DNA from 3 places in the Chryseobacterium sp. KCF3-3 genome. Region 1 is predicted to be linked to each of the others. Evidence: riboswitches for the same ligand, from Rfam matches in the RefSeq annotation. Region 1 holds a riboswitch; each other region holds the start of a gene.

The links. A riboswitch is a leader RNA that binds a small molecule or an ion and turns the genes downstream of it on or off. The one in region 1 is predicted to bind cobalamin.
Region 2: it holds a riboswitch for cobalamin, as region 1 does, so the genes downstream of both, ACKTTZ_RS10260 (TonB-dependent receptor) here and ACKTTZ_RS15090 (T9SS type A sorting domain-containing protein) in region 1, are expected to answer to the same signal.
Region 3: it holds a riboswitch for cobalamin, as region 1 does, so the genes downstream of both, prpB (methylisocitrate lyase) here and ACKTTZ_RS15090 (T9SS type A sorting domain-containing protein) in region 1, are expected to answer to the same signal.

What each region holds. Positions count from the first base shown of each region.
Region 1 covers NZ_AP035792.1:3,326,533-3,336,906, forward strand. Annotated here, with positions in the region: gene tsaE (tRNA (adenosine(37)-N6)-threonylcarbamoyltransferase complex ATPase subunit type 1 TsaE) at 44-451, opposite strand; gene dnaG (DNA primase) at 767-2,755, shown strand; gene clpP (ATP-dependent Clp endopeptidase proteolytic subunit ClpP) at 2,867-3,553, shown strand; gene ACKTTZ_RS15090 (T9SS type A sorting domain-containing protein) at 3,903-5,009, opposite strand; cobalamin riboswitch at 5,072-5,264, opposite strand; gene ACKTTZ_RS15095 (esterase-like activity of phytase family protein) at 5,489-6,757, shown strand; gene tpiA (triose-phosphate isomerase) at 6,835-7,593, opposite strand; gene ACKTTZ_RS15105 (TerB family tellurite resistance protein) at 7,649-7,996, opposite strand; gene ACKTTZ_RS15110 (BT_3928 family protein) at 8,107-9,216, opposite strand; gene ACKTTZ_RS15115 (DUF1599 domain-containing protein) at 9,218-9,784, opposite strand.
Region 2 covers NZ_AP035792.1:2,298,347-2,308,720, reverse strand. Annotated here, with positions in the region: gene ACKTTZ_RS10280 (DUF5074 domain-containing protein) at 1-571, opposite strand, end outside; gene ACKTTZ_RS10275 (hypothetical protein) at 599-1,792, opposite strand; gene ACKTTZ_RS10270 (YncE family protein) at 1,807-2,940, opposite strand; gene ACKTTZ_RS10265 (TonB-dependent receptor domain-containing protein) at 2,937-3,845, opposite strand; gene ACKTTZ_RS10260 (TonB-dependent receptor) at 3,881-4,969, opposite strand; cobalamin riboswitch at 5,078-5,263, opposite strand; gene ACKTTZ_RS10255 (transporter) at 5,356-6,303, opposite strand; gene ACKTTZ_RS10250 (cytochrome-c peroxidase) at 6,316-7,365, opposite strand; gene ACKTTZ_RS10245 (MbnP family protein) at 7,358-8,188, opposite strand; gene ACKTTZ_RS10240 (hypothetical protein) at 8,385-8,759, opposite strand; gene ACKTTZ_RS10235 (superoxide dismutase) at 8,764-9,438, opposite strand; gene ACKTTZ_RS10230 (SCO family protein) at 9,627-10,304, opposite strand; gene ACKTTZ_RS10225 (YHS domain-containing protein) at 10,291-10,374, opposite strand, start outside.
Region 3 covers NZ_AP035792.1:3,104,456-3,114,829, reverse strand. Annotated here, with positions in the region: gene ACKTTZ_RS14055 (hypothetical protein) at 310-876, opposite strand; cobalamin riboswitch at 1,125-1,318, shown strand; gene prpB (methylisocitrate lyase) at 1,766-2,674, shown strand; gene prpC (2-methylcitrate synthase) at 2,661-3,815, shown strand; gene ACKTTZ_RS14040 (bifunctional 2-methylcitrate dehydratase/aconitate hydratase) at 3,849-5,300, shown strand; gene ACKTTZ_RS14035 (CoA-acylating methylmalonate-semialdehyde dehydrogenase) at 5,366-6,862, shown strand; gene ACKTTZ_RS14030 (acyl-CoA dehydrogenase family protein) at 6,870-8,030, shown strand; gene ACKTTZ_RS14025 (enoyl-CoA hydratase/isomerase family protein) at 8,046-9,155, shown strand; gene mmsB (3-hydroxyisobutyrate dehydrogenase) at 9,158-10,042, shown strand; gene ACKTTZ_RS14015 (enoyl-CoA hydratase/isomerase family protein) at 10,045-10,374, shown strand, end outside.

The DNA of each region.
Region 1 (10,374 bases):
GATTGTTATTTACACTCAATTAATGAGCAAAGATACATAATATTTAATCGAATGAAACTTCTCTGTTTTCACCCGTGTTCACAATACTCATTGTGTGATAGTTGAGACCATAAAGCTCCTCTTCATACACTTCCGGCCACTCGATAATGCATAAAAAAGAGTTGTCCAGATACTCTTCAATACCGATATCATAGACTTCTTCAATGTTTTTTAAGCGGTAAAGATCAAAGTGATATACTTTTCCTTTTTCTGTATTATATTCATTCACAATAGAGTAGGTAGGTGAATTGACTTCATCCTTGCTGCCCATATTTTTAAGCAGAAATTGGGTGAATGTGGTTTTACCTGCTCCCAGATTTCCCTTTAATAAAAGAATATGATGCTGTAATTGAGGAATGATGCTGTCAACAACTTCCTGCCAGTCTTCGATTGTATTGATAGTGAACTGCATATACTAATTTGTTTTGCAAAAATAATGATTTATGAGTTTTTAATGAGAAATTAGAGGCTAGAAATTAGAAATTAGCGGTTGAAAGTTAGAAGCTGAAAGTTATTAATTATGAATGATGAATTATAAGTTATGAGTTTAACTCCTACACATTCAAACCCTACTACCAAAAATCTCGAATCTCGTCATCCCGGGCGCAAAATGTTTCCACTCTCTAGCCCTCAAACCCTCAAACCCTCAAACTCTCAAACCCAACAACTCGAATCCCGAAACCCGAAACACTTCCAACTTCTCCATAAAATTACTTAATTTTACAGCATGATTTCCAAACAGACCATTGATAAGATATTCTCCACAATCCGCGTTGAAGAGATTGTAGGCGAATACGTGCAGTTGAAAAGGGCAGGGTCTAACTACAAAGGACTCAGTCCGTTTCATGAAGAAAAGTCTCCGAGTTTTGTGGTTTCACCCAGCAAGCAGATCTGGAAGGATTTCTCCACAGGAAAAGGTGGTACAGCCATTTCTTTCCTTATGGAAATTGAGAACTTTACTTATCCTGAGGCACTTCGCCACGCTGCCAAAAAATACGGAATTGAAATTGAAGAAGATCAGCGTGAAATTTCTGAGGAAGCAAAAAATGCCCAGACAGAAAAAGATCTTTTATATAAGATTCATGAGGTTGCCAATACTTATTTTCAGGAGATTCTTTGGGATGATCAGGAGGGTAGAAGTATAGGTCTTTCTTATTTCAAAGAAAGAGAGCTGAAGGATGATATCATTAAAAAATTCCAGCTGGGATATTCTCCGGAGAAGAAAAATGCTTTCACGGCTTATGCCCTGGAGAAAGGGTATACCAAAGAAATTCTTGAAAAATCCGGACTTTCTATTTTCCCTGAAAACACTCCTGCAGGCGTAGATCGTTTTAGAGAAAGAGTTATTTTCCCTATTCACAGTTTTTCCGGAAGGGTTTTAGGTTTTGGAGCAAGGATTCTGAAGAATAATGTCAAGACTGCGAAATATCTCAACTCACCGGAAACGGAGATCTATCATAAATCCAATGTTCTTTACGGATTAAACCAGAGTAAACAGGCTATTTCAAGGAAGAATGCCTGTCTTTTGGTGGAAGGATATATGGACGTGATTTCACTTCATATGTCCGGAATTGAAAATGTGGTAGCAAGTTCCGGAACGTCTTTGACTACAGAGCAGATTAAACTGATTAAGAGGCTTACAGAAAATGTAACGATTCTTTTTGACGGTGATAATGCCGGTATCAAGGCCAGTTTCCGAAGTATTGATATGCTCCTGACAGAAGGAATGAATATCCGTGTTTTACTTTTTCCTGATGGAGACGACCCGGATTCCTTTGCCAGAAAACATCCGCAGGATTACGTTGAAAAGTACATCGAAAATGAAGCGATGGATTTTATCGACTTTAAGGCGGAAATTCTGTTGAGAGATATCGGAAATGATCCTATCAAAAAGGCTGAAGCCATAAGGGATATTGTAAAATCGGTTTCTTTTGTACAGAATGCCCTGAAAAGAGAGGTTTATCTTAAAGAAGTTTCCAATAAATTCGGACTTTCCGAACAGAGTCTTTTCAATGAACTGGATGTTCAGAAACAGATCACGCAGAATCAGACTCATCATGTTCAGCAACAGCAGAAGGAAAAAACAGCTGCTCCAAAGATGGAAGTTGTGCCTTTGGACCAGGAAAAAGAAGATCCTTTTCTGTATGATGTACTGTTCATGGAGAACAAGCTGGTAGATCATATGCTGATGTTCGGAGATATTATTCTGAAAAGAAGAAATGATCAGAACGAGGAATATGATATTACCGTTATTGAAGAAATTCTTCATCATTTCGAAGAAGAACAGTATATATTTTTAGTCAAAGAAAATGAGATCATTATCAATCAGGTAAGGGAAGGGATTCAAAAAGATGAGTTGAGAAGTGGAAACTTTTTTGTATCTTTTATGGACGAAGAAATTACTACCAAGGTTGTAGATGCTTTAATTCCGTTGGATGAGCTTGAAAACTGGGCTTCCAGAAATATTTATCCTCCCAATTATGGTGATAAAGTGGCAGATCAGATCAAGGGAGATGTTTTGCTGCATAAATACAGATATATTGACTATCTGATCAAGGAAACGGCTAAAGAACTCGATCAGTACAGCAGTACGGATGAAGTAAAATATTATGAGCTGATCAAAAAGATTACCCTGTTGAAACAGGCGTCTATCCGATTGAATAATATGATCGAATATTCACCTATCAAAGGAATATATGTAGATAGAAAAAGATAATTTGACGTCAGGTTTTTGAGTATTCTGTGACAAAAAGTCCTATAAAATTTTAGGAATAAATATTGTAATTTAAACTTCGAGAATATTTAAAAAATAATACATAATAAAAATATGGACATTAAAAAAGAATTCAGAGATTTCTCTGTAAAGCATTTAGGAAACAACGGTTTGGTTACCGATCAGTATATGGGAATGTATGGCCCAACGAATCTTACTCCGTACATCATGGAAGAAAGAAGATTAAACGTTGCTCAGATGGACGTTTTCTCCCGTCTGATGATGGATAGAATTATCTTCCTTGGAACAGGTATTGATGATCAGGTAGCAAACATTGTTACGGCTCAGCTTTTATTCTTAGAAAGTGCTGATCCTTCAAAAGATATTCAGATCTATATCAATTCTCCTGGTGGAAGTGTATATGCAGGTTTAGGTATTTATGATACGATGCAGATCATTAAGCCGGATGTAGCAACAATCTGTACAGGTATGGCTGCTTCAATGGGAGCTGTATTATTGGTTGCAGGAGAAAAAGGAAAACGTTCTGCGCTTAAGCACTCAAGAGTAATGATTCACCAGCCTTCAGGAGGTGCTCAGGGAGTTGCTTCTGATATGGAAATCAACTTGAGAGAGATGTTGAAACTGAAGCAGGAACTTTATGAAATCATCGGTCATCACTCAGGACAAACATACGAGTGGGTAGAAAAATCTTCTGACAGAGATTACTGGATGACTTCTGAAGAAGCGAAAGGCTACGGAATGGTAGATGAGGTTTTACAAAGATCTACAGAGAAAAAATAATTGATTTTAAAATCATAAGAAAACCGCACCAGATTGGTGCGGTTTTTTTGTTGGATTTGTATTTTAATCACTCATTTAAGTTATTTACCAAATGCTTAGACTCCTGTGGAAAGACACAATTGGAATAATGGTTTATCCATACAGTTTGTCATTCCGTAAGAATACAGCATAAGGATTCAACAACAGATGTGAGAGAAAAATTACAAACCAGATCAAAATTCCAACTGAAGGGGTAAAAATTCCCCTCCGCTGGAGGGGTGGCGAAAATTCAAAGAATTTTTGACGGGGTGGTTTTCAACAGTATATTTTACTCACATCTTCACAAAAAAAGCGACTCAAGTCGCTTTCTCTATTTCTTAACAATCTTATGGATCGTTGTATTTTCAGAGGTCTTAATTTCCACAAAATAAACTCCAGAGTTTAAAGAATGAATATCAATCTTAGTAACTTGGGAAGTCATTACTTTCTGTCCTGCTACAGAATAGATATTCACTTCTTTCAGTTTCTCAGCCGTTTCAATCTGAATAAAATCACTTGCCGGGTTTGGATAAATATTGAGTTTTTTCTTTGTCACAGAAGAAATTCCTAAAGTCAGCTGTGCTTCAGAGGGTGTAAATGGTCTTCTTAGCCCAAAGCTCAACCCAAACCAATCATTATTGCTCAGCTGAATCTGAGAAAGGCTGGCTTTTGTTTGCCAGCTTGATAGATCTTTTCCTTTATATAGCTTCCAGCTGTCTGATCCGGAAGCATTCCCTGCAAAGGAATTCAATGATAGAGTAGCAATCTGATTATTCGCTAATGCAAAATTAAAATAAGAAGCCTGAGATTGGATCAGTTGTAAAGCCTGCTCAGCATTGATACTTCCGTTGTATGTAATTCCAAAAACAAAAGAATTCGCATTTCCGTTGGCATTATCAGTTCCGAAATCAATAACGACAAGGCTTTTATTAGTTCCTGTTCCCACCCAGTTCGTAACCTGAGACGGAGTAAACCAGGCAGAACTGTAGGCTGGAACGGGAGAAGAAGGAGGAATATCGTAATGATCAAGGCCGTAAGTCACTCCATACCATTTTCCGTCCTCCAAAGGCGTATAACCTACACCATTGTTCCATGTCATGTTTGATGAACTGGATCCGGACCATGTTATCCAGCTGTCATCAACAGTAGATGTGTGATGATTATAATTCAGAATAGAAAGATATCCCGTAGGAATGTCAACCTGCATTTGGGATTCTGCTGCCACAATTGCATTGATAAGATCTTCCATCAACAGGCCATCGCCGTCAAAACGATATCCCCATGCATAAGAATTGGGAGAGCTGTCATCATTAAAATCTGCAATGAAATATGCTTTTTTAGAACCTGTTCCTACCCAAAATTTAATGTCGTTTTCTGTAAATTGGGCCGACAATACCTGCATGCAAAGCAGTAAGAAAAAAAGATAGATTTTCCTCATGATATAATTAATTTAAAGTTTTATTCCCGAAACTTATCTTCAGAGGAGAAATAATTCTTTCTCTGAATCTGGTGCTTTACGGCAGGTCTCCTGGCTCACATCTTACAGCTTCCTTCCCGGATTTTCAGGTCCAGTGGTTTTTCGTGCAGTAAGTTTAAACAGTTTACAGTTGCGGGTACAGCCCAAGATTTGAATATTATTCTCACTTGATTCCCTATTAATGAACATTGTTCAGCCTTAAAACGCTGCAAATATATCATATAAATTGATAAGTCCGTTTTGTGAATTATTTTCCTTTAAAAAGTTGATTTTCAAATTGATTAACGATTGGGCTGGATTCTTGGTTTTTCATTTTCAAACAGGTTCTTTTATTATTTATCTTCAATGCATTCTGTCTGTTCTATTGTTAAAAAACAATTATCATTGTATTTAAGATCAGTTTACAATCAAGCCCTATTTTCGCAGCCATAAAATAGCATATGAAAAAATTACTATGTTCTGTGGGTATACTGGCTGTATTGGCTTCCTGTAAAAGTGATGACGATACCACAATGATTAATCAGGATATTAATTATTCCAAACTACCTCAGGAATTTCCATTTACAAAACTGGCTACAATAAACGGTGTGGATGTTATTAACGGTGGCTTTGGTTCCGGAGCAGCTGCTCATCCTACAAGAAAGGGAGAATTTTATGTCATTACAGATAGAGGTCCTAATACCGACTTCCAGAATGGGAAAAAGTTTCTTGCTCCTAATTTTACTCCAACCATTATGCATTTTAAAATCAATGCTGACGGAAATGTAGAGGTCATCAAATATATTAAACTTAAAAATCCATCCGGACAACCTATTACAGGACTTCCAAATCCTGTAGGAATGGGAAGTACCGGAGAAGTAGCTTATGATGCTTCCGGAAATGTTTTGGGTACTGATCAATATGGTCTTGATAGCGAAAGTATTGTTGCTGCCGCTGATGGTACATTCTGGGTTTCTGATGAATATGGTCCACATATCGTACATTACAGTGTAGACGGAGTAGAAATGGAAAGAATAAGCCCTGTTGGCGTAAATACAGGACCAAGAAAACTACCAGCTGTTTTAGCAAAAAGAAGAGCCAACAGAGGAATGGAAGGACTTTGCATGACTCCGGATGGAAGAACATTGGTAGGTACAATACAATCCATGATGTTTGTTCCTAGTAAAGCATTGGCCACCAATACTACTTTAACGAGAATTGTCACTTTTGATATTATTACAGGGCAAACCAAGCAGTTTTTATACAAACAGGATGGTGGCGCTTCTGATTCGGTGTGTGATATTACAGCCATCAGCAATAATGAATTCCTGGTGATTGAAAGAGACGGAAATTTCGGTTCTCAGGGAGGAATCAAAAAAGTATACAGAATCAATCTGAGCAATGCTTCCGATGTGAACGGAGCCGATATTAATGCGGTGGACGGAATGAAAATTAACGGAAAAGCTTTAGAGCAGTGTTCATGGGATGAAATTACCAATGCAGGAATAAAAGCTGTTACCAAAACATTAGCCGTAGATCTGGTTGCAAAACTGGGTTACGAGCATGATAAATTCGAAGGAATTGTTTATTTAGGAAATAATAAACTGGCTGTTTTCAATGATGATGATTTTGGAGTAGTGGATGATGGAAACGGAAATCCAAAAGCTAAAATTTTACCTAAAACGGGTAAAGTAGACAAAGGAACAATGTATGTAGTCGATATTCAATAATTAGATTTTTTTAACGGAAAAGCGGCGGAATCTTCGATTCCGCCGCTTTTTATTGGATGATATATAAATATTTTATATTAGTTAAAACCTTCAATAATCTTAGAGAAATCCTCTAATTTCAAAGCTGCTCCTCCAATCAGACCTCCGTCGATATCCGGCTGAGAGAAAATTTCTTTAGCATTGTCTGGTTTTACAGAACCTCCGTAAAGGATAGAAACCTCATCAGCAACTTCCTGTCCGTATTTTGCAGCGATGATACTTCTGATGTGTGCATGGATTTCCTGAGCCTGCTCCGGAGTTGCTGTTTCTCCTGTTCCGATCGCCCAAACCGGTTCGTAAGCAATCACTACCTTCTTAATTTCTTCAGCAGAAAGTGTGAAAAGCGCTACTTCAGTCTGGTTTTTTACTACCTCAAGGTGCTGTCCTGCTTTTCTCTGCTCAAGAGTTTCCCCGTTACAGTAAACAGGAATAAGACCTTTGTCAAGAGCTAATTTGATTTTTCTGTTACAGTGAGAATCTGTTTCTCCGTGATACTGTCTTCTTTCAGAGTGCCCGATTAGTGATCCGGTTGCATCAATAGATTCCAGCATATCTGCAGAAATTTCACCAGTATAGGCGCCGCTTTCATGCTCGCTCATATCCTGAGAAAATACTCCTATTTCATCCTTTTCAAAAACATCTTTTGCCATCATCAAATACAATGCAGGTGGAGCAATCCAAACCTCACAGTTCGTAGCATTGTTGTTTTTATAGCTTAGTAACTGAATCATTAATTGTTGTGCATCAATTACATTTTTGTTCATCTTCCAGTTTCCTGCAACTATTTTTCTTCTCATAAGATTTAAATATAGATTTATTTATTTTTTTAAGTTTGTGCAATGTGTTGAGCGTTTATAATCCCCAAAGGTTTTTCAACAGTACGTAGAACGTATGTTCCTCTTCCGTTACTTTATTATCAGCTTTGATCAGTGATTTTGCAAACTGAACAAATTTCACACGCTCGTCCTCTGTAGAATCTTCGTGGAAACATCTTGCATGGAATTCAAAATGATCTTTCCATTCTTCAGGCTGCAAAAGAGCCAATGTTTCAAGCTCGTTGTCAAGATTCATTCTGAAAGGAAATTCATCCGCCATGTATTGCTGTACCAGCATTCCTTCCTCAGGAGCAAATTCTCCGTCTACAGAAGAAAGGATCATAAGTAAATGATAACCGGCGATTGATTTATTTGATTTTTGCATGAGTTGTTGTATGTTTAAGTTTAGTGTTTAAATTTGATAATTGATAATTAATACATGATTATTTCTCGTCAAAGAAAGATCATTTATAAGTCATCATTCATCATTTATAATTAATTAACGTAGTCCTTTGCAGGCTGTTTATCTATAATTTTTCCGTTTTCAAGAATCAGTACAAATGGGTTGCTTCTCGCTATTGTTTTGATAGCAGTTCCATCCATCAGTACATTTTTGATGGTTTTAAAAGTATTAGGTTCTGTGGAAACTCCGTAGATAAGAGCACCTTTCTGTGCTTTTACCTTCGCTTCTACTTTTTGAAGCAGATCTGCAGGAATCTCTTTTGGATGATATGAGAAAACAAGAACTGCTTTTGGTGCATTAATGATTTCCTGAGTAACTTCCATTCCTGTAGGATCTTCAATCTTGAATTTTACAATTTCAGATTTATAGCCTTCTTTAATAAGGACAGATTCATTCTTTCCATCTTCAATTTTCCATGGAGAGCCTTCTGCCCAGTATTCTGTTTTTTTGATATAATCATCCTGATTTACTTTTACAACGGCTCCTGTTTTCTGATTTTTCAGCGTGTAGAAAGTTTTATATTCAGAAGGGTTTTTATCAATTTTTGCTTTTTCAGCTTTTATATCAGTCCCGATTTTATAATCACGGAAATCAATAATAGGTTCATGCATAATTCCTTGAGCCATAACATAAATCATCCCTAAAGAAAAGACAGTTAAAAGGATATATTTAAAGGTATTGGAAGACTCTTTCTGAGTAATTCCGTACTCATCTTTTTTACGGAAATCTTTTCTGTAAAGGATAAATAAGATAATCAATCCTACCAGCAGTACAACATCTTTTAAGAAGCTCTGCCAAGGAGTGAATTTGATAGCATCTCCAAAACATCCACAGTCGGTTACCACATTGAAATACGCTGAGTAAAATGTAAGGAATCCAAAGAAAACACAAAGTGCAATTAATATGGACAAGGTAAACTTAAGCTTTAATTTAAGCAACAGCATAAATCCTAAGAAAAGCTCCAGTACCACTACGATAATGGAAAATAGCAGAGCAAACTTTTCTAAAAAAGGCATGTTGAAAACCGGCGGTGCGAAATATTCTTCCATTTTGAAAGAAAAACCTACCAGATCCACGGCTTTTACAAAGCCTGAAAGGATAAAAATAACAGCAATAATAAAGCGTAATAAACCTTTGAGCATATTAAATATTTTTGGGTTCGAATTGATTTTCTTTTTCTGAGAATTTGATAAGGCAGAAGACTGCATAATTCAGCATATCGAAATAATTGGCATCAAGCCCTTCCGAAACAATGGTTTTTCCCTGATTGTCCTCAATCTGTTTAGTTCTTAATACTTTCTGATAAATAAGATCTGTAATTGAAGAGATTCTCATATCTCTCCATGCCTCACCATAATCATGGTTTTTTCTCTCCATCAAAGCCTTTGCTTCAGTGGCATACTTGTCATAAAGACCTAAAATTTCTTCCTTATTTTCGTTGAAATCATTGGAAAGACCTTTCTCTAGCTGAATAAGTCCAATGATAGAATAGTTCACAATGGCGATAAATTCATCTTCCTCACTTTCATCCACCATTTTTTTATCAGTCATCTGCAGCGTACGGATCCTGTTGACTTTGATATAAATCTGATCGGTAATGGAACTCGGTCTTAAAACCCTCCATGCTGCACCATAATCCTGTAATTTTTTACCGAAAAGATCACGGCACTGACTGATAATTTTCTCGAACTGTACTGATGTTTTTAGCATAAATTTTCTTAATCTTCCAAATATACGAATTCGGTTTTAGATTTTTGAATTTGATGAGCTGAGTTTGTGAGTGAGAGGGTTTGAGTGTGGGAGAGTTTGAGAGTTTTAGAGTTTCGGGTTTCGGGATTCGAGTTTTTGGGTTTGAGAGTAAGAGGGTTTGAGTGTGGGAGAGTTTGAGAGTTTCGGGTTGCGGGATTCGAGTTTTTGGGTTTGAGAGTTTGTGAGTGAGAGGGTTTGAGTGTGGGAGAGTTTGAGAGTTTTAGAGTTTTGGGTTGCGGGATTCGAGTTTGAGAGTTTGTGAGTTTGGGAGTAAGAGGGTTGGAGGGTTAGAGAGTGGAAACACTTTGGGCTCGGGATGACGAGATTCGGGATAGTATAGTTTGAAAGTGTAGGAGTTAAACTCATAACTTATAATTCATCATTCATAATTAATAATCCAGCCTATAATTTCTAATTTCTTCTCATTAAAAACTCATAAATCACTAATTTTGCACTACAGAAATCATTCATCAATTATCATTAATCCATAATCATCCAACTCATGCTCTCCAACTCTCCAACTCTCCAACCCTCCAACGCTCCCACCTACT
Region 2 (10,374 bases), 1.0 Mb from region 1:
TAGAATATCCGAAATCAGCATCTGCAGGGTTCTTTACCCAATATGACCAGTACCCGTTAACCGTCCATCCGGATTGCCAGTGATCGTTAGCCGCATCTACAATCGTGTAGCTGTCAAAATCATAGGCTGTCGTATTCACGAAACCATTTACCGGGTATAAAGGATAAGTGGTATTTCCGCTTTTGATCAGTGCATTAGTTCCCTGACCGTTCAGATCAAAACCAATTCCACCAACAGCTGATCCAAACTGTGTTCCCTGATATAGCAATGTATATAATCTGTGATCTGCCTTAGCAATAGCTTTCAGCATATCTTCACCGGTAGCATTTCCGTTCCATTTGAATCCCCAAACCATGGCATCAGGATTCTTACTGTCATTCCACTGTACTACAAAAGCAGCCTGGTTGGTTCCTGATCCTACCCAATACTGAATATCAGAAAAACTGATGGTAGTGGTATTGAGCTTGCTGATCCCTGAAATATCATTTCTGGGTACACCTTGAACTTTTATCTGTGCAGTTGATAAACCTGCAAACAGAAAAAGCATCATAAAAAGATAAAACTTTTTCATTTTTTATTAATTTAAATAGATTGTATATTATTTGAAATGTAAATCGTAAGCTCCCGCCACTTCTGTAGAAACTTCACCAAGCCATCCTGCTTCCTGATTCACTCCTGTATATATTTTCATAAAATCGACTCCCGGAAGTTTCACATATTTTCCACTTCTGTCTACCGCCCAGGAAATATCGATATTGGAGGCATCATCATTATTCGGAGCATTGTCTGCATATCCGAACTCGTATGATTTTCCTACCCAATAAGATCCGTCACCACTCTGATCGAAGAAGTTATTTGCAAGTCTGGTTCCTGAAAAACTGTAAGAAGGATCTGTAAACCATAAAGGATAATAGCTCTGGGCATGAAAGGTATTCTTTGTTTTGAATCCCTGATTTCCCAGATTGTCATTCCACTTGATATATTCTACATCAGTCTGCCAGAATTCAGTTCCGGGTACAGGTACTTTATTTTCGTTAGGTTTATGATAGGTTATGCTGTAGTCTTTAACTGTAGCATTTTTGAAATATTCGCTGCCTGCAATTTCATACCATTCATCATTATCCGGCTTTCCATTTTTATTCCTGTCGTAGGCTACCATAATAATTCCCGGTTCACAAGATCCTGAACGTTGATCTGCTGCATCATTTCCAAAGAATGCATTTCCCAGTACTTTAAAATCACGTCCATTCAGATTGGGAATCGTATGATCAAAACCGAACACTACATATCCTCCATATCCACCGAGACTGATCATGGTAGAATTACCTCCTACCAAAGATTCGTTTGCTTTCTGAAGCATATTTGCAGTAGTATTTCCAGGTAAATATTCCGGAATTTCGTTCATGAACTGCCCTACAGCAGGACGGAACTCCAATACTTTGGAAATGTATTTACTATAAGGTGTTTTTTCTTTGGTGACAATTATTTTAGAATGAAAAACCTGCTCGTTTCCTTTATTGTTAATCTTTAAAGTCAAAGGATAAGCTTCTGCAGTAGGACTGATGAATTCAAGTTCTGAATTTTGAGAAATAATAGAATCATTAATACTCCATGTAACTGATCCTGAAGCATTGGTAGGAATACTCAAAACCTTTAAACGTTCAATGGTATAGGAGTCATCAAGGCCATTAAATGTAAATTCATTTTCATCATCATGTTTACAGGCTATCACTCCTACAAGGAAGCAGGATAGAAATCCGATTTTCAAATAAGTAAAGCTATTTCTGTTCATTTCTTAAAGTTTGGTTATTTGTATAAAAAAGCGAAGTGGGCAGGGATATTTCCGCCTTCCGTTTTCCATTTAAAGTGTCCGTTTTTATCAAAGCAATACACAAATCCCATGGATACATAATTTCTGGCATCTGTCATGTAGATATCTTCTGTGATTGGGTTCACGGTAATTCCGTAAGGTGTTTTAATGGCATCTTCATATTCTTTGTCAAAAATTCTGTTGGCGATGATCTGTTCTGTTTTTACATCAATGATTCCAAATGTTTTTTTATAACTGTGGGTATTGTAATTGAATTCATTCCCATAGAAATACAGTTTATCATTCACGATTGTCATTTCGCTCACAGAGAGATTGAAGTTTTTCTTCACAGTTCCCGTGGCTGCATCTATTAAATACAAACTGGAAGGAACATTATAATAATCTCCTCTTGAAGTTACATAGAGGTCTCCGTAATTATCTTTTTTAATGTGGTGAAGATTGATGGCAACATTTATTTTTTTGAGTTCTGTAAAAGTGTTCAGGTCGATTACCGAAACAGTATTGTCATAATCGGGAGCTTTGTATCCTCCGGAGTTGGCCACAAACAATTGATTACCCACAATTTCCATTTCTTCCGGCTGATATCCTACCACCACTTCATGCTGGATGGAAAGAGAAGTGGTATCAATTTCCACGACTTTTCCTTTTGGTGCTTTAGGATTAATGGCTACAGGACCTGCATAGCTGCTGGCATATGCTTTACCATCTTTGAAAGCAAGGTATCTGCAGTTTTGTAATGGAATAGAAGTAATACGTTTGGCCGTTTTGGCATCCAGCACTTCAATTTTGTTGGAAACATTGACAACAATATAAAGTTTACTTCCATACACCTTAATATCATTCCCTACATCTCCTAACTCTTTTACCACATTGGGATTGATTTCTGCATAGATGTTCCGGTAATAAGTTCCTTTGGTGTAATCAAAAAAATCAAGGGTACATTTATTACTTCCCATGTTTCCTTCATTCAGCATATAGAATCCTTTTATTGCCGTATTTTCTGAAGGAAGTCCTTCTACCACTTCCTGACGGACAATAATTTCATCGGTACGGCATGAGGTAAGAAAAGCTAATACAAAAAATAAAAAATAAAAGTTTAGTTTTCTCATAGGGTGAAGTTTAGAATAAGTTTAAAGTTTCTTCCAGGCATTGGATAATTGAGGACAACATCATAGTATTGATTGAAAATATTATTCATCTCAAGACTTACTTTAAATTGATGATTCGCCCAGTTGAATTTTTTCTGAACAGAGAGATCGTGAGTATACCAAGGTTGCACATAATTGTATTGAATGTTATCCTGATTCACATCATATCTTTCTCCTACGTACATCGCACTGTAATTGAAACTCCAGTCTTTATAATCTGCCATCAGACTGAAAGATCCACTGTGCCATGGTGTATAAGGAATCTGATTGCGATAGAAAGTATCTTCCGGATCACTGATATCTCTTGCGCTTTGATAAGTATAAGAAAGCAATGGTCTAAAATTGACTTTTCCCACCTGAAACTCAGTCTGCACATTCACATCAGCTCCAATGATTTCAACCATTCCCAGGTTCATCATCAGCCAGCGGAACATGCTTCCGTTAGGGGCAGCTACAATTTTATCCTGCACTTTATTGTAGTAACCGTCTACTTTAGCATAAAATGTTTTAAAGAAACGGTTGGTATAATTCTTCTGATAAGTAAATCCTACATCATATTGATTGGTGAATTCCGGTTTCAGATAAGTATTTCCGATATTGGTATAATACAAATCATTAAAGGTTGGAAGTCTGAAAATCCTTTTATAGAAAGCTCTTAGGGTAAGCTCAGGAATGATTTCCGGCTGATAGCTCATAAATACGGCTGGCGTCCACTCTCTGGCATCTCCCGGTCTTTTATTTTTTCTTACTTCTTCAAAAGTAAAGGTTCCTAAAAGGCTTCCCAGAATTTTGAATCTGTTCCACTGATAGGTTGTCGCCAATGCGACCAATGTGGTATAACGTGTAGGATAAGAAAAGTTATCCAGATTGGCATCCAGATTATTGTACTGAAAGTCTCCACTCAGGCTGACATCCCAATTGGGAGTAATGGAATAGATATTCGATGAAGAAAGGTAGAGCTCTCTTTGAAATAGGTATTATCAGTATAAATAATAGACTGCGAACGAACCGTATCCATAAAATGGGTATAATCGTAAGCAAATTTTGCTTTCAGCTGTGTTTCAAATTTCGGGAACAGTTTTTTTCTCAGATTAGCCTGTACAAAATAATTCTCATCGGAAAGCCTCGCTCCTCTTCCTTCGAAACGGCCATTCACAATAGGTGCCGGCATTCCGCGGTCTGAAATATAACCGTAACCACGGATATTCCAGCTTCCGTTATTTAAAGTTCCGTTTAAAGAAGTTTCAAAACGTTTTGCCCGAATATCTGAATCCTGTCTCTTTGCAATGGTATCATAAGCCTGTTGTCCATCAGGATATTTCTTGGCATAACGAAATCTGTAAATTCCGTCACTCTGCATAAATTCTCCACTGAAGCTGGCAGAAACCCTGTCTGAAATCTTCTGTTCCAACCGGAATGAAGGATTAAAGAGATCAATGGAAGCACTTTTTGCTCTTATCACCAAATTGGTTTTTCTATTTCCTTTAAATACTGGTATTTTAGGCTGCAAATAGATAGCCCCTGAAGACCCGAAGTCTTTTGCCGGCTGGAAAATCTCACTTTTCTGTCCGTTATACAATGATATTTCTTCCAGATCATCCAGAGAATATCGTCCCAGATCCACCAGTCCGTTTTGGGCATTTCCCAATTGAATTCCGTCATAGAAAACACCCACATGCTGACTTCCCATACTTCGGATATTAATGGTTTTCAAACCACCCAATCCGCCGTAATCTTTAATCTGAACACCTGAAAAGTACCGCAGTGCATCAGCAACAGAATGACTATTCAGTCTTTCCAGCTGCTCTCCCTGTAGGATTTGTGCCGGAAGGATTTCTTTAAAATTCTTTTTGTAAAGATTGATTCCTTTAATAGTCTCTTCCTGAAGGCTGTCGTTTTTCTTGGTTTGAGAAGATAAAAGTTGAGATGTGATCACCAATATTGTGAAAACAGCTTTATGAATTGCAGAAGTAATTAGTTTTGCCGCCATTAGCTCATTTAGGGTAATGAAGACGCTAATGGATATAAGAATACAACGACAAAGCACAGCTGTCACTGCACAGAATCATTGATGTCCTAAGCTTTATTCCACGAAAGCGTCAAACGATTATTTTCTGGCAGGTCTTCTGACTTACTCCATTTTTGAAATCCTTCCCATTAAAAAACAGTGGATATATTCTTCAAAAACTTTGGTGCGGAGCTTACAGCAGCGGGTCTGTTCCGGATTTTCACCGGATTCCCTTTTAAGAGCTTTTTAGGGCTCACCAAATTTCGGCAAAGATAAATAATTATTCCTAATCCCCAATTAAAATCATGATTCATAAACAATTAAAGCTCCCGAAGGAGCTTTAACGTCATTTTATTGAGGGTGTCACTTTAAATTCCAATATTCAGGAAAACACTGAATCTCGATTTTGCTTCAATATCTCCTCCCGCCAGATGCGTATACATAGGAAGCATGATCTCACTTCCAAGACTGAGTTTTTTATAAGAAGCTTCAAATCCCAATTTTCCATACAAAGCACTTCCAGCAGTATTAGGCAAGGCTTCATCGAACTGTTTGTTCTGAGCATAAACTTCTCCCTGAACTCCCGTTTTTACAGAAAAAATAGATTTTTCATTCCCCGCAACCTGATAAAAACCTGTTGCAGCATAATTCCATTGGTTTCCGAAACGGTAATTTTTCTTATTCTCTGTTTTGATGGTATAATCTGTATTGACCAATAAGGCTACTTTATTTTTCTGAAACTTATAATTCAAAGCTGCCTGATAATCCCAGCTTCCGGTTCCCAGCTGAAAACTCGGATTGACTCCGGATGCTCCTTTTTCATCAAATTTTCCCAAAGGAATTTTCACACCCAAACCTCCGCTCAGGTGATGGAAATTATCTTTAGAGCTCATCAGCTGATAAATTCCCATCAGGTTCAGATCTCCAATCCCATTGATTTTAATATCTCCCTGCATGGTTTTCTTCTCATGAAAATGGAATGGCAGGCTCGCATATACACTCAACTTTTTAGTCAGTGGAATTTTCCCCCAAAGCTGCAGCGTATTGAAATACTGATCCTGTGTCAGGTCTTTTACAAACAAGTTCTCTTTCGCTTTATAATGCTGTGCAAAGTATTTGATTCCGATAAACTGTGGATTCAGTAAAGATTCAAAGCCGGAAGATCCGTTTCCTGCAGCACACCCACAGGCATCACAATCATCATCAAAATCGAATCTGCTAAAGGTTTCCGGAGCACTATAAGCACTGTCTCTAATGGTTTTTGCCTGATACTGACTCAACAGGATCAAACTTACTATCACTATAATCTTCTTCATGTTTTCTATAAATTATTCTGCAAATTTTGGATTGGATATAAAACTTTTATCCGACAATGTTTTCAGGAACGCAATGATTGATTGTTTTTCCTGACTATTCATGGCAATTCCCACATGTCCGTTCTGTTTCAGCTGTGGATCAAGGTTGGCATTATCTTCTACCTGATCTGAATAAAAATTGAGTACAGCGTCTAACGTGTAAAACCTTCCGTCATGCATATAAGGTGCGGTGTATTCTACATTTCTTAAACTCGGAACACGGAATTTCATCCAATCGACCTGATTCAGGCTCACTCTGTAACGTCCCGCATCCTTGAATTCTGTATTGTAATACATTCCCGTATTTCTGAAACTCTCATCCGTAAACAGTTCTCCGCTATGACATGAGGCACATTTCTGTCCGAATAAAGCCATCCCTTGAGATTCTGTTGAAGTCAATTGTTCCTTTCCCTGTCTGAATCTGTCATATTTTGAATCTGCAGAAATTAAAGAAGCCATAAACTGTGACAATGCTTTCAGAATTCTTTCTCCTGTAATAGCTTCGTCCCCATAAGCTTCTCTGAACAGCTTCTTATACTTCTGATCATCTTTTATCTTTGAAATAGCTTCCGGTATGGAGCTGTCCATTTCATTCACATCAGTAATCGGGCTGATGGGCTGTTCATTCAGATTATGAATCACTCCGTCCCACATATATCTTTTAAAAAAGGCCATATTCTGAATGGGTGGTGCATTTCTGATTCCTATTCTGTCGTCTACTCCATGGCTTACCGTATGACCATGATGGGTAAAGGCATTTTCCTGAATATGACAGAAGCCGCATGAAATAGTATTATTTCGGGAAAGTCTGCCTTCATAAAATAATTTCCGTCCCAGCTCCACTCCGTTTTTGGTGACCGGATTGATGGATTTATCAAAAGTCATTTCCGGAAAATAAGAAGGAAACTGCAGGTTGTAGGCTTCATCTTTTTCCAGTGGCTGAATCACCTCATCAGAACATGAAATACAGCTCAATCCCAATACAAACAGAACCAGTATCGTTTTAATCAAAAAATTAATCATTGTGAACGTGGTCTACTTTAAACATTTTCGTAAGATTGTTGGTAACATCTGTCAGGTGTTGGTTTGAGCCCATCAGCATATCATTGGCCGTTGTAAGGGTAAGAGCCTTATCTCCGCTCAAAAACTGGTTCAGATCTGCCAGAATATGAACAGAAGGTCGAATTTTTGCCGTTACTCTTGCAGTTGTCGGAAGATTCAATGTGATTTCACGGTATAGATCGGGTTGCTGATTAGCAGTAACATTTCCCATATTTCCGGTATGGTTCATGAATTCTTTAGCAGGAGTGTCATTTCCATATTTTCCTTCCAGCTTTACAAAGACATAGCCGGCAGCCCATGACCACGACATTCCTTTTTGCTTGGCTTTTGTCCAGAATTCAGCTTGTCCGTCCTGCCCTAGCAAGTACGCTTTCTGACTGATCCCCAATCCGAATTTTATTTTCTTGTAATTGTTTTTCGGAATACCATCCAGATTAAGGTATATAATTCCGGCTACAGCATCTGCCTGATCTACGATAAAAGCACCTTTATCAGGGTTATTTTCGTTGTATTTAAATTCATTTCCGTTTTCGTCTATCAATGTAATATTACTGATGACATATTTTAAGGCTGAAAAGTTATGTTTCTGTCCGTTGGAAGATGTCTGAACGGTCTGATTCAAAACGATATCTCCTACATTATTAAATCCGTTTTCAAATTTGATCTGAAGGTTTCCGGGTGTGGTATCCTGTGGATTTTCGTCATCCCTGCTGCTTTCGCAGGCTACAAAAGAGAATAAAGTAAAGGCAATAAAGAATAGTGATAAAAATTTATAAATTTTCATTGATGATTTTTTAAGTTGAATTATAATTTTTGAATGCAAAAACATTCTTTTTTACCACAAAAGGCACAAAAGTTTTTACACTTAAGTTTGTCAAGTGGTAAGTTTTATGCACAATAAGAACACTTAAGCTTTTTAAAAATCTTTGATTCTTAATTGATGTAAGCTTTTGTGACTTTTGTGGTTGAATAGTAATCGTTTAACTTAAAAAAACCGGTGGTTTGAAAATGTGGGTAAGAAACAGAAAAGAATAAGCTGTTTCGTAGGTAAAATTGAAATTGAAAAACGGAAGTTTTCCAGTAGTATTGATCTCTGTGGTCTCAGGCAGGATATAGGTGTCAAGGACTTTCTGTCCTGAGTTTTTGAGTTTCTGAAAAGGTGAAGATTCCGAATCATTGGTTTTTGCCAACTCTTTACTCAGGTAACATTTTCCGTTACAGTGAACCTCTGGTCTGGATTTATTAATACAGAGAACTTTAACGATATAATCATAATTTACAGCATACTCTACCACGGGCACTAAAGGTCTTAGCACCATATACAAGGTAAAAAGTATGCTGTAAAATAATTTCATTTGACTACTTCTTGCTTATCGCTTCGTCATATCTTCTGCTGATCTCTTTCCAGTTGGTAACGTTCCAGATCGCACTAAGATAATCTGCTCTTTTATTCTGATATTTTAAATAATAAGCATGTTCCCATACATCAATTCCGAAGATAGGAGTTCCCTTTTCTTCCACTACATCCATTAAAGGATTGTCCTGGTTAGGAGTAGAAGAAACAAATAATTTTCCGCTTTTATCCACAGAAAGCCATGCCCATCCTGATCCGAAACGATCTGCTCCGGCTTTAGCCATTTTTTCTTTAAAAGCATCCATACTTCCGAATGTTTCCGTAATCGCTTTTGCTAGTTTTGCGGAAGGCTGTGTATTTTTCTGGGGCGTAAGAACCGTCCAGAACAGTTCGTGGTTGTAATGACCACCAGCATTGTTTCTCACTGCAGCAGGCAGTTTTGAAACATTCGAAAGAATCTGAAACAAAGTTTCTTTTTCCCGTGGAGTTCCCGCAATGGCTTTATTCAAATTGGCGGCATATGCTGCTCCATGTTTTGAATAGTGAATTTCCATTGTTTGGGCATCAATATTTCCTTCCAAGGCATTATAAGCATAAGGCAGAGGCGTCTGCTTAAACTGAGCCAGTGCAAACTGAGCCGCGAAAACTGCACTTAGGGCAGCTATTTTCAAAATCTTCATAATTTTTTTGTTTATGGTTGAACAATGTTTTCTTGTTAAGCGGGAGGAAGGATGATGGAAGTTGGAAGTTATTGATGTCTTACCATGATTTCTTCAACTTCTATTTGCTTTTATAGCCATCTCAAAAATCGCTAGAACTTCATCGTCTGGAATAACTTCCAGCTTCTGGCATCCAACTTCCCTCCTCTCTATTTCAATAATTTCTTAATATCCTCGATCAGAATTTCTCTGTCGGGGTGATATTTTCCTGTCAGCATGGGTGTTTTACCTTCCGGATCACCATAATTCAATCCTGAGTAATACAGAATAGGCATATTTTCTTTGTTGTATCGACATCGGATATTTCCTTCCTGATCTACCAGCGCAATCATTCCGCTGTGGTTCAGGCTTTCTCCTTCATCTTCTTTGTCACCTACGTAGATATTAAACTGATCCGCAAGATTTCCAATATAGGTACGGTCTCCAGTCAGGAAATGCCAGTTCGGAGATGTTGCCCCTATTCTTTGAGCATGTTCTTTCAATGCTGATGGTGTATCGTTTTCCGGATCAATACTGATGGAAATAATGCCGAAGTCAGGATCATTAATCTGGTTCTGAATAGCCTTCATATTGGTATTCATCACCGGGCAAATTGTAGGACATTTGCTGAAGAAAAATTCTACGAGATATACTTTTCCCAGCATATCTTTATTGGTGATTTTTTTAATGTTCTGATCTGTGAGTTCAAAATCCGGAACTTTCATCACCGTATAAAGATTCTTTTTAAAATACCCCATCCCTACCCCTATTCCCAGGAAAAGCAATGCAAATAAAGCAATGGGTATAATCACTTTACTTTTATTATTGTTCTTTTTATTTTTGGGCATATTTCTCAGGGCTTTTTTTAAATTCACGTTTACAGGATACACTGCAAAAACCATACGTTTTGTTTTTATA
Region 3 (10,374 bases), 220 kb from region 1:
CTATTTTTAGTAAGTCTTTTTTGTTTTTATTCCTTACTTAAAAATCATTGATAAAACAGACTGGATAGAGCATCCCGATTTCAATCGGGACGGCAAAGGTTCGAATCCTTTCGCGCTCACATAAAGACTTACTATTTTTAGTAAGTCTTTTTTGTTTTTATTCATTACTTAAAAATCATTGATAAAACAGACTGGATAGAGCATCCCGATTGAAATCGGGACGGTCAAAGGTTCGAATCATTTCGTACTCAAAAAAAACTTCACTTATCAAAAATGAAAATCTTCTACAGAGAAGTTATTAATATAAGATTAATGATCTGTAAAATATTGCCCAAACCATTGATCAAAACTTTCTTTATATCGAGCCTGAGCATTTTGAATCAACACATCAGGTTCTTCAATCTGGCTTAAACCGTAATCTCCTTTCATCCACCTCAAATATTCATTTAAATCCGGACTCTCTTCATAATCCTCTTCATCTCTATAAAAATAAGCTTCATCAAAGTCTACTGAAATCTCAGTGTCAAAAGTGAGCAAATGTAAAAACTGTACACTATTTTCAGCGACAATATGAACTCCACCTTCATCTCCAAAAACCACAACAGGCATTTTATTTAAAGGCTGATCCGTTGCATTATTCCAGATTGCATAGAATGAACCTGAACCATTGGCCTGAGCAAAAGGCAGCATACTATTCAAAAAACTTTCATCATCACTCCAGCTTTTCAGTCCGGATTTACTATCGATTAACACACCAAAGCCTTGCGAATAATTTTCAAACGAGGAAATGGTATTCTGGAAGTAAATCAGTTTTTCAAGCTCTACAGGAACTTCACTCAAACCCAGATTTTGTTTAAATTCTGCAATGTCTACCATAATCAATAATATACGATTAATAAAATTTATAAAATGAAAGAAGAACAGTAAATTTATTAACTATCTTTAATTTTTCGGTTATCTTTTATATTAATTTAACAACACAAATAATCCGTTTTCACCCTAAAACACCCATCACAACTTAAGCATTTCCAATAGATTACAGTAAAAAAACTATTGATTACATAAAATATCTTTTTCGTTATTATAAAATACTTATATTTACCACCAAGGAGTTCTTAAAACCTTCTTTATCAACCGAAACTGGTTACACTTAGCTGTGTATTAAAAGGGAATCGTGTGTAAATCACGAACTGTCGCGCAACTGTAAGTAACAAACAAAAAGTTTTTATCAATTGATATCCACTGTATATTTTTCATATGGGAAGGATGATAAAAACCGTTACAAGTCAGGAGACCTGCCTATTTCGTATTGACGATGCTTTCGCGATTTGAAGCTTACAGTCAGGTATGATACGATATGGATATAGTGTGATAAAAACAGTTTTATCAACCTATGTTATTTTTTTGAGATGGATATGAGTGTACATTGGGTACTTCTCATGATTCTGTGGCTCATTCGTATCCCCTTTCCGTAATTTTTCTTTCTTCATAAAGCACCGCGAAGTTTACTGAGGACTTTTTATAGGATTTAATCAATGTAAAAAGTAATGGTGTACCAAAGCAATCTTAATTATTCGTGGAGTCGTAACAGGTTTATTTTACAGACCTGCTCAGGAAGATTTTATCAAAATTCTCATCAGCTGCAGGATAGTAAGATTTCTCAAATTGTCACCCATCTTTTCTTTTTTTACTCAAAAGCTATGTCTTTACAGATTCCCGGCTTCTTCACTGATAAACAAATTTCAACTCAACAATACATATTAAAATGATCAAAAATGAAAACTGGAAATCCCCCGGCCTGAAATTCCGGGAGGCAATGGAAAAAGAAAATCCCCTTCAGATTGTGGGAGCCATCAATGCCAATCATGCATTATTGGCACAGCAGGCTGGTTTTAATGCAATCTATCTTTCAGGAGGAGGTGTTGCTGCAGGATCTTTAGGAATTCCTGATTTAGGGATTACCACTCTGGATGATGTACTCATAGATGTTCAGCGTATTACTAATATTTGTGATTTACCCCTTTTGGTGGATATTGATACAGGATTTGGACCTTCTGCCTTTAATGTTGCCCGAACTATTAAATCATTAATCAAAGCTGGTGCAGCAGCCATTCACATTGAGGATCAGGTGGGTGCAAAACGTTGCGGACACCGTCCTGGAAAAGAAATCGTAAGCAAAGAGGAAATGGTAGACCGACTTAAAGCGGCTGCAGATGCCCGTACCGATGAAAATTTTGTGATTGGAGCCAGAACAGACGCTTTTGCAAATGAAGGTCTTGAAAAAACATTAGAAAGAGCCATCGCCTACAAGGAAGCTGGTGCAGATTTCATTTTTGCCGAAGCAGTACCCGATTTAAGTTTTTATCAAAAATTTGTTGATGCTGCCGGAATCCCCGTATTAGCCAACATTACTGAGTTTGGGATGATCAAAATGTACACCGTTGAAGAACTGAAAAACGCAGGTGTAGGGCTTATCCTCTACCCTCTTTCCGCATTCAGGGCAGCCAATAAAGCAGCACAGAATGTCTACCAGCATATCCGTCAGGATGGAACACAAGCTAACGTACTGGATACGATGCAGACCAGAGAAGAACTCTATCAAAGCATCGGCTACTATGATTATGAACAAAAATTAGATAACCTTTTTAAACAAAATACTCATGTCAACGAATAGCGAACCAACATTTAAACCTAAAAAAAGTGTAGCTCTTTCAGGGGTAACAGCAGGCAATACTGCTCTTTGCAGTGTAGGAAAAAGTGGAAATGACCTTCATTACAGAGGTTATGATATTTTGGATCTTGCAGAAAGAGCACAATTTGAGGAAGTAGCCTATCTTCTGATTTATGGCCAGCTGCCTACTGAAGCTCAACTCAAAAACTATAAAGCAAAATTAAAATCACTGAGAGGACTTCCCCACTCTGTAAGAAATATCTTAAAAAGTATTCCGGCAGCCGCACATCCAATGGACGTTATGCGTTCAATGGTTTCAGCAATCGGAAGTATTCAGCCTGAAAAAGATGACCACAATGTTGCGGGAGCAAGAGATATTGCCGACAAACTACTGGCTTCCTTCAGTTCAGGACTTTTATATTGGTATCACTATACACACAATGGCAAAGAGATCAATGTAGAAACGGACGATGATACTATTGGCGGACATTTCCTTCATTTGCTGCATGGTAAAAAAGCACCGGATTCGTGGGTGAAAGCAATGGAAATATCTCTTAATCTGTATGCTGAACATGAGTTTAATGCATCTACGTTCACTGCCCGAGTTATTGCCGGAACCTCATCGGACTTTTATTCTTGTATCACAGGAGCTATTGGTGCTTTGAGAGGTCCAAAACATGGAGGAGCCAATGAAGTAGCTTTCGAAATCCAAAGCCGCTACAATTCTCCTGATGAAGCAGAAGAAGACATCAGAAAACGTATTGCTGACAAAGAAGTAATCATCGGATTCGGACATCCTGTTTATACCATATCGGACCCAAGAAACGTAGTGATAAAAAAAGTAGCCAAAGAACTTTCCGAAGAAGCCGGAGACATGCTGCTGTATAATATTGCTGAAAGACTGGAAACTGTGATGTGGGGAGAAAAGAAAATGTTCCCGAATCTGGACTGGTTCTCTGCGGTATCTTATCACCTGATGGGAGTTCCCACATTGATGTTCACTCCGTTATTCGTTATCTCCAGAGTCACAGGATGGAGTGCACACATTATCGAACAAAGACAGGATGGAAAAATTATCCGCCCAAGTGCCAATTATACAGGCCCTGAAAATAAAGACTTTGTCAACATCGAAAACAGAAAATAAAAAATCAATTCATAATTAAACTAAAAAATAAAGATGTCATCACACATTTCAAACGAAAGACCACAGCCGGATCAGGTATTAACAGATATTGCAGATTATGTATTACGCTATGAAATCAAAAACGATTTAGCCTGGAAAACAGCACACTACTGTTTATTAGACACGATCGGATGCGGATTGGAAGCACTGACTTATCCTGCATGTACCAAACTTTTAGGACCTATCGTAAAAGGTACTGTTGTTCCGAATGGAGCTAAAGTTCCTGGTACACAGTTTCAGCTGGATCCGGTACAGGCTGCTTTCAACATTGGAGCAATTATCCGATGGCTTGATTTCAATGATACCTGGCTAGCTGCTGAATGGGGACACCCTTCAGATAACCTGGGAGGAATTTTAGCAACCGCTGACTGGCTTTCAAGAACGAATATCGCAGAAGGAAAAGCTCCGCTGAAAATGAAACAGGTTCTGGAAGCAATGATTATGGCTCACGAAATACAAGGCGTAATTGCGTTAGAAAATTCATTCAACAAAGTAGGTTTAGACCATGTTTTATTGGTGAAACTAGCCTCTACAGCCGTTGTAGGAAAACTAATCGGTTTGACGCGTGATGAATTAATCAATGCCGTTTCTCTAGCATTTGTTGATGGACAGTCTTTAAGAACATACCGTCACGCTCCCAATACAGGAAGCCGCAAATCATGGGCTGCAGGAGATGCCACTTCAAGAGCTGTACGTCTGGCATTAATTGCCCAGACAGGCGAAATGGGTTATCCATCTGTATTAACTGCAAAAACATGGGGATTCTATGATGTATCTTTCAAAGGAAATGAATTCAAATTCCAGAGAGATTATGGTTCTTATGTGATGGAAAATGTTTTGTTTAAAATTTCATTCCCTGCAGAATTCCACTCTCAGACAGCTGTAGAAGCAGCTATGACTTTACATCATCAATTAAAACAATCAGGAAAATCTGCTGAAGACATCAAGAAAATAACCATCCGTACCCACGAAGCCTGCATTCGTATCATTGATAAAAAAGGTCCATTGAACAATCCTGCTGACCGTGATCACGCTATTCAGTACATGGTAGCAGTTCCACTGATCTTCGGAAGGCTTACTGCTGCAGACTATGAAGATAACATAGCATCAGATCCAAGAATCGACATCCTTCGTGATAAAATTGAATGTGTGGAAGATGTACAGTTCACCACAGATTATCATGATCCTGAAAAACGTTCGATTGCCAATGCTTTAACGGTAGAATTAAAGGACGGAACCGTGCTGGAAGAAATCGTTGTAGAATATCCAATCGGTCACAAACGCAGAAGAGAAGAAGGAATTCCTGAACTGATCAAGAAATACAAAGTAAATCTTGCCAGAATATTCCCGGAAAAACAACAGAGAATTGTATTGGAAAACTCTTTAGAATACGATACGCTTGTTGATCTGGATGTCAACGAGTTTGTTGATCTGCTGGTAATATAATCTAATAAGAAGTTGAGAGTGAAAATAAAAATTCACTCTCAGCTTTTCACCTCAATCTAAAAATCATGTCACAAAAAGTAACAATATTAATCAACGGAGATTTTATAGAAAGTAAAGCGGTACAGCATCTTCCTGTAGAAAATCCTGCTACCCAGGAAATTCTTGCAGAAGTCCCTTTAACGGAATTATCTGAAATAGATCAGGCGATAGAAGCAGCTAAAGAAGCCTTCAAAACATGGAAAGAAGTAGCTACTCCGGAAAGAGCCAGATTCTTTCTAAAATACCAGCAGCTTTTAAAAGAAAATCAAAAAGAAATTGCCGAAATCCTTTCCAAAGAAAATGGAAAAACATTCCCTGATGCCATGGGAGATGTATGGCGCGGCATTGAAGTGGTAGAGCATGCCTGCAACATTCCAACGCTCATGATGGGAGAAACGGTAGAAAATGTAGCGAGAGGTGTTGATACCTATAGCTATATTCAGCCTCTTGGAGTCTGTGCAGGAATTACCCCTTTCAACTTTCCCGCAATGATTCCTTTATGGATGTTCCCTATGGCCATTGCCTGTGGAAACACCTTTATTTTAAAACCTTCAGAACAAACCCCGATGACCTCTATGAAAATGGCTGAGCTATTTTTAGAAGCAGGTTTTCCTAAAGGAGTTCTGAATATTGTTCACGGATCCAAAGATCAGGTTAATCACATTCTGAACCATCCGGAAATCAAAGCCATTTCATTTGTAGGCTCAGTTCCCGTTGCGGAACATGTTTACCGCACAGGAACTGATAATCTGAAAAGAGTTCAGGCTTTTGGAGGAGCAAAAAATCATATGGTAGTCATGCCGGATGCCAATAAAGAACAGGTCATCAACAATCTTGTAGGAGCTTCCTGCGGAGCGGCCGGACAGCGTTGTATGGCAATCAGTGTAGCTGTTTTGGTGGGTGAAGCTCAAAATTGGGTGGATGATATCAAAAAAGCTTTAAGCACGATTAAACCCGGAGTATGGTCTGATGATTCAGCAGCTTTTGGTCCTTTAATCAACAAACAATCAAAAGACAAGGTTGTAAGATTGATTAAAAGTGCTTATGATCAGGGAGCTGAGGTATTGCTGGATGGCAGCAACTGTACAGTAGAAGGCTATGAAAACGGACACTTTGTAGGTGCTACTTTATTCAATAACGTATCTACGGATATGGATATTTACAAAGAAGAAATTTTCGGGCCTGCTTTATTATTATTAAAAGCGGAAACACTTGATGAAGCTATTAAAATCATCAATGCTAATCCTTATGGAAACGGAACTTCCATCTTTACCAATTCAGGGGCAGCAGCCAGAAAATTCCAGCACGAAATTGAAGTGGGACAAATTGGGGTAAATCTTCCGATTCCTGTTCCATTACCGTTTTTCTCTTTTACAGGATGGAGAAAATCATTCTTTGGCGACCTGCATTCTTACGGAAAACAAGGAGTTCGTTTTTATACAGAAACCAAAACGATTACAGCCCGTTGGTTTGAAGAAGATATTCCTGCAGGCGACCTGAATATGACCATCAGTTTAAAATAAGTTTTCTATGGAATTCAACCTAAATCAAGATCAGCTGGCGTTTCAGGATGCCGCAAGAAGGTTTGCCGATAAAGAGCTGGCACCTTATGCTTCGGAATGGGATGCTCAGAAGGTATTTCCGAGAGAAGCTATTATGAAGGCCGGAGAACTGGGGTTTTGCGGTGTTTATACCAGCGAAGATGCCGGAGGTCTGGGATTATCACGGCTGGACGCTGCCATTATATTTGAAGAACTGGCAGCAGCCTGTCCTTCCACTACCGCCTATATTACCATACACAATATGGTTTCATGGATGATTGATGAATTTGGGAGTGAAGAGATCAGAAAACAACTATGTCCGGATTTGTCATCAGGCACATTATTAGGTTCTTATTGTCTTACAGAGCCGGGTTCCGGTTCAGATGCTGCAGCCCTAAAAACTACGGCAGTAAAAAAGGGCAGCAAATTCATCATTAACGGAACGAAAGCATTCATCTCCGGAGCAGGCGAAAGTGATATACTTATTGTAATGGCCCGTACGGGAGACTCTGGTCCTAAAGGAATCAGTGCATTTGTAGTACCCGCTAATTCTGAAGGGATCAGCTTTGGCGAAAAAGAAAAAAAATTAGGTTGGAATACCCAGCCGACACGCTTCGTCTTCTTTGATCATGTGGAAGTAGATGAGAAATACCTTTTAGGTGAATTGGGGCAAGGATTTAAAATAGCATTGAAAGGCCTGGATGGCGGCCGCATCAACATCGGAACATGTTCTGTAGGAGCTGCACAGGGAGCTATTAACCAAGCCCGAAAATATATGCATGAAAGGCTTCAGTTTGGAAAATCACTGGCTCAGTTTCAATCACTGCAGTTTAAAATTGCTGATATGGCAACAGAATTGGTGGCAGCCCGTCAGATGGTCCTTTTGGCAGCTTTCAAATTAGATTCTAAAGACACGAATGCTACTACTTACTGTGCTATGGCAAAACGTCTGGCAACCGATATGTGTTTTAACATCTGCAACGAAGCATTACAAATACTGGGCGGATATGGATGCACACAGGACTTTCCTGTGGAACGTCTTATGCGGGATGCCAGAGTGCATCAGGTGGTAGAAGGAACCAACGAAATTATGAAACTGGTGATTTCAAGAAAGATTTTAGAAGAAGGAGCCATGATACAAATCCGTTAATTCAAAAGATTAAAAATGAGTTTAGTACTAACAGAAATAAAAAATAAAGTCGGGATCATCACCCTGAATTCCGAAAAAACGCTCAATTCGCTTTCATTAGAAATGATTGAAGAATTGAAAGCTGTTTTGGAAAAATGGAAAACATCTGATGAAGTATTCTGTATGTTTATTCAGGGAGCCGGTGAAAAAGCTCTTTGTGCCGGAGGAGATGTAAGAAAACTGCACGATGCTATTATCGAACAGCAAAGTGTTGACGGAACAAAAGTACCTCAGCCGTGTTTCGATTTCTTTTTCAAGGAATATCAGGTAGATTATGCTATTCATACTTATCCGAAGCCCATTATTGTCTGGGGACACGGAATTGTGATGGGTGGCGGAATCGGTGTTATGGTAGGAGCTTCCCACCGTATTGTGACCGAAAGAAGTAAGCTGGCAATGCCTGAAATTACCATCGGTTTATATCCGGATGTTGGCGGCACATGGTTTTTAAACAAAATGCCTTCCGCTTATGGAATTTATCTAGGATTAACAGGGGCAAGATTAGATGGAGCCGACTGTAAATTCTTAGGATTGGCAGACTATTACGTCTCTTCCAGTTCAAAAGAAACACTATTGAATGCGCTGAATCAGGTTCAATGGAATGGAAATAACCACCAAACCGTTTCCGCAATTCTGGAAAACATTTCCAAAGAAACAGATACTCCCGAGTCACAGGCGCAGAGCCATCATTCATTCATCAAACAATTTGAAGGAATAGGTTCTTTAGAAGAGTTCAAAGAAATTTTACTGCAATATCCTGATAAATATGAATGGATCAATACAGGAATCAAAAGCTTTGAGGCAGGCTCTCCAAGTTCAGCACACATCATCTTCAGACAATTAAAAGAAGGTAAAAATTTAAGTTTGGAAGAAGTCTTTCAATCCGAATTAAACTTATCGTGCCAATGCTGCATCCATCCGGATTTTGCAGAAGGCGTAAGAGCATTGCTTGTAGATAAAGACCAGTCTCCAAAGTGGCAGCCTGTAACATTAAATGATATAACCAAAGAATGGGTAGACAGCTATTTTACTCCGCTTTGGTCTCGTGAGGAACATCCATTAAAAAACTTAGGAAAAAAAGATTAAATATGTCAAATATAGCATTCATAGGATTAGGAAATATGGGTGGCCCAATGGCCATCAACCTTGTACAAAAAGGTCATAACGTTACCGGATTTGATCTTTCCCCATCAGCTTTGGAAATACTGGTTTCAGCAGGTGGGCAGATATCTGACTCTGCTCTAGCTGCTGCGAAAGACGCAGATTTCATTATTTCCATGCTTCCGTCTGGTAAACACGTTGCGGAACTCTATTCTGATGAGTTTATCAGCCAGCTGAAACCTGATACATTGATCATCGACAGCAGTACTATTGATGCAGTGACCGCACGTTCTGTTGCTCAATTAGCAGATTCAAAGGGATGTAAAATGATCGATGCACCCGTTTCCGGTGGTACTGCAGGAGCACAGGCAGGAACATTAACCTTTATTGTTGGCGGTAAAACCAAAGATTACGAAAAGGCAAGACCGATACTCAAATGTATGGGACAGAATATTTTCCATGCCGGAGATTCAGGAGCAGGACAGGTAGCAAAAATCTGTAATAATATGCTGCTTGCGATACATATGATCGGAACTTCAGAAGCCATCAATTTAGGAGTACGCCACGGATTAGAACCTAAAATATTAAGTGAAATCATGCAGAAAAGTTCCGGTAGAAACTGGTCGCTGGAAGTCTATAATCCATATCCCGGAGTGATGGAAAATGCACCTTCATCAAGAGAATATTCGGGAGGTTTTGCAGTAGATTTAATGACAAAAGACCTGGGACTGGCAGCAGAAGCAGGTCTGGAAACCAGAACCTCTACTCCATTGGGAAATGCTGCTTTAAACCTTTACAGAATCTGGAGTGAAGCCGGAAATGGTACGAGCGATTTTTCAAGCATTATTCAATTCTTAAACAAACATCAGTAATCATGAATTTTGAAACACTATTATACCAGCAGGAAGGATATATCGGAACCTTAACCATTAACCGCCCACAGGCTTTAAATGCTTTGAATGAAACCGTTTTAAAGGAACTGAAAGCATTTGCAGATCAAATCCAATCCAATAAAGACATTCGTGTTTTAATCATTACCGGATCCGGAGAAAAAGCTTTTGTTGCAGGTGCTGACATCAAAGCAATGCAGGGTATGTCCCCAAAGGAAGCAACCGATTTTTCTGTTATGGCTCAGACTGCTTTCAACTCTATTGAAGCATTACCATTAGCCGTGATAGCAGCAGTAAGCGGTTTCGCACTGGGT